Regions from separate parts of the Roseburia amylophila genome, predicted to be linked through region 1. Evidence: predicted binding sites of a transcription regulator. Region 1 holds the regulator's gene; the other holds the start of a gene.
What was found. The regulator Rex, encoded in region 1, represses fermentation and respiration genes when NADH is low (regulators of the CRP and FNR family bind a similar motif). The targets are predictions, from matches to a motif close to ATTGTTAANTANTTAACAAT.
Positions count from the first base shown of each region.

Region 1 (3,199 bases):
AAAGGAGCCGTAATTATCGTAGCCCATGACCGTTATTTCTTAGACCGGATTGTTACGAAGGTAGTGGAAATATCCCGCCATACGGCAACGGTATTTCCGGGAAATTATACCGCATATGCGAGGCAGAAGGAAATACAGCGGGAAAGTCTTTTGCGACAGTATTATAACCAGCAGCGGGAAATCAAGCACCAGGAAGAAGTAATATCCAAGTTAAAATCCTTTAACCGGGAAAAGTCCATTAAGCGTGCGGAAAGCCGTGAGAAGGCATTGGATAAAATAGAACGTATTGAGAAGCCAATCGATGAAAAAACAGATATGCATATTACATTGGAGCCGGAAATTACCAGTGGAAATGATGTACTTTCGGTGAAAGGACTTTCAAAATCTTATGAGCATAAACTGTTTTCAAACATTGATTTTCAGATTAAGCGAGGGGAAAAAGTTGCCTTAATCGGAAATAACGGTACCGGGAAAACCACCATTTTAAAGATTATCAATGGAATTGTAGACGCAGATGCCGGGGAGATAAAGCTTGGAAGCAATGTGGAAATCGGATATTACGATCAGGAGCATCAGAACTTAGACCCGGATAAGACGTTATTTGATGAAATTGCAGATGCTTATCCGAATCTGAAGGCAACGAAGATTCGAAATGTGTTAGCGGCATTTTTATTTACGGATGATGATGTGTTTAAGCGGATTCGTGATATCAGTGGTGGAGAAAGAGGTCGTGTTTCACTGGCAAAACTGATGTTATCCAATGCGAACTTCTTAATTTTAGACGAGCCGACCAACCACCTTGATATTATGTCAAAGGAAATTTTAGAGTCAGCCATCAATTCCTATACCGGAACGGTGCTTTATGTATCCCATGACCGTTATTTTATTAATAAAACTGCCAGCAGAATTCTTGATTTAAAGAATGAAACAATTCTAAATTATATTGGAAATTATGATTATTATCTGGAGAAAAAGGAAGTTCAGGAGTTAGCGGCGTTTGGCACAGCCACACAGGATCGTGCAGACAATTCAGCAGCAAAAGGAAATGTCATTGTTTCTGATGGAACTGGAGAAAAAAATGGAACAGAGCAGATATCCGGCGGAGGAAAACAGAAGTTAAGCTGGGAAGAAATGAAGAAACAGCAGGCAGCAAAACGTAAGCTGGAAAATGAATTAAAGCGTACAGAAGATGAAATTGCTAAGAGAGAGGCAAAGATAGAAGCATTAAATGATGAACTGTCAAAGCCGGAGGTAGCATCAAATTCCTATGAATTAAACAAAATCCATGAGGAGCAGATGCAGGAAGAGGCAGCGCTGGAAGAACTCTATGCAAAATGGGAAGAATTAAGTTTACAGAAAGATTGTTAAAGTTGTAACACATTGACATCCTTTCGGCAAGAAACTATAATTATTGTAGGGTATTGAGAGCAGGAGGAACTGGCAGAATGAGCAAAGAAATATCACAGGCAGTAATTCGTAGAATGCCAAGATATTACCGATATCTGGGGGAACTTTTAGATGAAGGGGTAGAACGTATTTCATCGAATGAACTGAGTGCAAGAATGAAAGTGACCGCATCGCAGATCAGACAGGATTTAAATAATTTTGGTGGTTTTGGACAGCAGGGATATGGTTACAATGTACAATTTCTGTATGAAGAAATCGGAAAGATTATGGGATTAAATGAACAGCATAATATTATTATTATTGGAGCTGGTAACTTAGGACAGGCGCTTGCTAATTATGTGAAGTTTGAAAAACTCGGTTTCGTCATAGTAGGATTGTTTGACGTGAATCCGGAGTTATGCGGAAAATCCATTCGTGGCAATAAAATCGAAATGATTGATAAACTGGAAGAATTTGTAAAGACACATAAGGTAGATATTGCTACACTGACTATGCCGAAAGAAAAGGCAGATGCTGTGGCAAACCAGCTGGTAAGCCTTGGTGTACATGCAATCTGGAATTTTGCCCATGTGGATCTGGAAGTGTTGGATGAAAATGTTGTAGTGGAAAATGTACATTTATCAGACAGCCTGATGCAGTTATCCTATAATATGACAAAGAACAAAAGGGAAAAGGAAACGCTGGAATAGAGGTGTTTTGCATGAAAGATGACAAGGAATTTCTGGAAGCATTAGAAAGCAGAAAAGTACCAATACTTGTATTGGATCAGAAATGGCACAGGCTTTTTGCTTTAAGTGGAAAAACCAGTGAAATCAAGCAGCTGGAAGAAAAGGTAAATCAGTTGTTAGAACAGCAGGGAAAGCTTAATAATGATTTGAAAGAACTGAAAAAGACAAAGAATCGGTTGATGAAAAGCATTGTTGTCAACATGGAAGGAACTCATGAGGAAAATGAGGGGGATATTTCTTCCAGAAAATTAGATGAAGACAAGAGACTGATTGATGAAGTCAATGTCAAAATGGAAGAAATTGAGGATGAATTAATTGAACTTCCACGAAATATAAACAGTGCAAATCAGGAACTTATGTTAGAAAGCATGCGTTATTGCTATGAGAGACTAAGACAGAACAGCAAAGAAGCAGATGAAATTACGGCCTGGATTGATAAGGTAAGGGTAGAACTTAAGAAAAATATCATCAAAAAACAGAATCGTGAAATCAACAACCGGCAGATTTATTCTTATATGCATGATATTTTTGGTGTGGATATTTTAAATATATTTGATCTGCGGCAGGAAGATGAAGACCGACTGCAGGGAAAAAAAGCGGTGGAAAATGCGGACGAAAGGAATTAATTTATGGAATATCTTGTAAATTCCCGGGAAATGAAAACATGTGATACCAATACAATCGAACATTTTAAAGTGCCATCCATGGTTCTAATGGAGCGGGCAGCACTTTCTGCGATAGAAGTAATACAGGAAAAAGAAATTTCATGTAACCGCGTGCTGGTAGTGTGTGGAACCGGAAATAACGGCGGCGATGGTATGGCAATTGCAAGATTGTTATACTTATCCCACATTCCGGTTGAAGTATATCTCTATGGAAATAAAACGCATTTTTCAAAGCAGGCAAAAGAACAGTATGAAATCTTGGCATCATATGGTGTACCATTTATTGATGAAATGGAGGATGCAAATTCCTACAGCCTGATTATTGATGCGTTATTTGGTATAGGATTATCACGAAAATTAGATGATGAACTGGTGCATTTGATGGAACGGCTAAACCAG
Region 1 is NZ_JAOQKI010000007.1:35,873-39,071, forward strand. Features, by position in the region: gene abc-f (ribosomal protection-like ABC-F family protein) at 1-1,368, shown strand, start outside; gene OCV43_RS05725 (redox-sensing transcriptional repressor Rex) at 1,446-2,096, shown strand; gene OCV43_RS05730 (hypothetical protein) at 2,108-2,761, shown strand; gene OCV43_RS05735 (NAD(P)H-hydrate dehydratase) at 2,765-3,199, shown strand, end outside.

Region 2 (3,199 bases), on a different contig from region 1:
CCTACGTTCTCATGATGCATGATTGCAACACCTTCCTGAACATCATCAGCACCGTAACATTTTACAGTTGCACGAAGTCCGTTAGAATATGCTTTTTCATATACAACGTTAAGTTTAGCTGCTTTGTAATCATACTGTGTCTCAACAAATGTAAATCCGTTGATACGTGAAATAATCTGTGCAGCATCTTTTCCAAGTCCGTTTAAGATAACACGAAGTGGTTTCTGACGTACTTTGTTTGCTTTCTCAGCGATTCCGATTGCACCTTCAGCAGCTGCAAAGGACTCGTGTCCAGCTAAGAAACAGAAGCACTCTGTCTCTTCCTCTAATAACATTTTTCCAAGGTTACCATGTCCAAGACCTACTTTTCTGTGGTCAGCAACAGAACCTGGAATACAGAATGCCTGAAGACCTTCACCGATTGCTGCAGCAGCATCAGCAGCTCTTTTGCATCCTTTTTTGATTGCGATTGCTGCACCTATAGTGTAAGCCCAGCAAGCGTTCTCGAAACAGATAGGCTGGATTTTCTTTACCTGATCATATACATCAAGTCCAGCATCTTTTGTAATTTTTTCAGCTTCTTCAATAGAGCTGATACCATAGCTGTTTAATACAGCGTTTATCTGGTCAATTCTTCTTTCATATCCTTCAAATAATGCCATTATCTTCGTCTCTCCTTTCTTACTCTTCTCTTGGGTCAATGATCTTAACAGCATCAGCTACACGACCATACTGGCCTTTTGCTTTTTCCCATGCAGTGTTAGGGTCATCACCTTTTTTGATAAAGTCTGTCATTTTTCCAAGAGAAACGAACTGATATCCGATAACTTCGTTGTTCTCGTCAAGAGCGATGCCTGTTACATAACCTTCAGCCATCTCTAAGTAACGAACACCTTTCTCCTTTGTTGCGTACATAGTACCAACCTGGGAACGAAGTCCTTTTCCTAAATCTTCCAGACCAGCACCTACTGCAAGTCCGTCATCAGAGAATGCACTCTGAGTACGTCCGTAAACGATCTGTAAGAATAATTCTCTCATTGCTGTATTGATTGCGTCACAAACAAGGTCAGTATTTAATGCTTCAAGAATTGTTTTTCCCTGAAGAACCTCTGCTGCCATTGCTGCTGAATGTGTCATACCTGAGCATCCGATTGTCTCAACCAGTGCTTCTTCAATCACACCATTCTTTACATTTAATGAAAGCTTGCAGGCACCCTGCTGTGGTGCACACCAGCCTACACCGTGTGTAAATCCTGAAATATCTTCAATTTTTTTGGAATGAACCCATTTTCCTTCTTCTGGAATTGGAGCTGGCTCATGTTTTGCGCCCTTGGCAACAGGACACATGTTTTCGATTTCCTTCGTGTAAATCATTATAAGACTCCTTTCGATATGAAATATATATCATGTTAAACTTTGTTATACATTTAACACACCGCCCTCATTTTCTCACATTTTTTTACATTAGTCCAGTCTTTTTTACAGGAAATGCACCTTAATTTTCTCAATATGTTAATCTAATGCCTCCATCCGCTCAAATGCAAAGGATGCTCCAATTGCTCCAACCAGTGTCAGCAGGAATATAACGACTATCATCATAATAAATCCTGCAGTCACAGAAATGAACGCTCCCGTTGCTACTGCCACAATGATTCCGACACATAATACCAGTCCCTGGAACAGCATCCGAAGAATCGTTCTGCCCAGTTCTCCAAACATTTTCCCTATCACGACATCTGCCAGCATATTCATATAAAGCTTATTAGCATTCAGGCACATATATAAAATGACGGTCAAAATCATGTAAGACACCGGAAGTCCCATTACGATACTGCCCGGCAGCGTAATCAGAAGTCCGTCAATCAGCGCACGGATATGCTCCATTTTGGTGGCATACCACATTTTCTTAAAATTGCTGTCCGGAATCAGATAGGTGTATGGATTTGCCAGTTCCTTAGACCACTTCGTCTTATAACCGCTGAAAATAAAGATAACATAGGCAATGACGCCCGGAATTACAAACATTTTAAAAGGCTGGCTGGAAATTTTATTATAATAAGAGACAACCGCAATTGCCACACCTATGACCAGAAACAGCACCGAATTCCAGCCAAAGATAAAGAAACGGTTTTTACGGTATTCTAATACCTGCCGGTAGAAAATTGCTTTGGCGTAAGTTCCCTTATAAGCCATCTTTACATTCCGTAAATACTTTTTCTTGCCATTTCCCACTACAACCTCGCCCTTTTTCGAGCGTTTCATCCGGTCATCATAATCTTCTGCAAATTTTGCAGCATCTTCATAGAATTCTCCGGTACACTTCATCTTTTTCGCATAAAGTACCAGCAAAACAGTACTGATTAAAAGAAGTACGGTTGCCACCACATTGATTCCTGCAGGGCCTATGATAATAAGCTGAATCAATGCAATTTCCCAGCCTATAATCGGAATCAGCTGTACCACCGGAAGCTGGATTAAGTCCACAAACACAGATAACTGCATGCCTTTCACCGAAACAAAGTAGATTGCCACCAGTGCAAAAGCTGCCATTACTCCATACATAATATAAGTAAGTACGGTAAAGAACTGTTTGGGAAGTGTTTCATTTCCATAGCAGATAATCATTAACGCTCCCTCTAAAATATTTTCCAGTACACCAGCATAAAGGAAATATAAAATCATCTTATATGGTGTAACACCAAATACACCAATTCCAAGTACAAGTATAAATAGTTCAACAATAAAATTCGTTAAGAACTGCTTCTTTCCGGCATGAAGAATAACTTTCTTCGGTTCTTCCGGTGCAGCAAATACAAAATGTACTTCTGACGGACGGAACAACAGTCCTTTTCTCTTGATATACGAAATCAGGTTTGCCGGAACAATCATAACCATCAGTACTGATAAAACAGTTGCAATTCCTTCCGGGCTGTTTAATCCGAAGTCGACAGACATGGAACCAAGTCCATACAACACCAGTGCTGCATATAAAATAACAAATACCAGCGCAATATAAGTCTGTGGCCGTCTTAAACTCCGCTTCACTTTATTCTTAATGGTCCGGGAAAAAACAAAGGAAAGACTACTCATGTTCTTCACCACCAGTCTTTGGTTCTGTCACTTCAAAGAACAGTTCTTCTATGTCTTTATCCGCAATTTCATTTTTGTTAAATGTTGCTATAATTTTCCCTTGTTCCAT
Region 2 is NZ_JAOQKI010000009.1:15,018-18,216, forward strand. Features, by position in the region: gene OCV43_RS07245 (GGGtGRT protein) at 1-662, opposite strand, end outside; gene OCV43_RS07250 (iron-sulfur cluster assembly scaffold protein) at 682-1,374, opposite strand; gene OCV43_RS07255 (putative ABC exporter domain-containing protein) at 1,513-3,090, opposite strand; gene OCV43_RS07260 (ABC transporter ATP-binding protein) at 3,083-3,199, opposite strand, start outside.
Region 2: OCV43_RS07250 (iron-sulfur cluster assembly scaffold protein) is a predicted target of Rex. The motif match lies at 1,416-1,435, and genes of this name have one in related genera.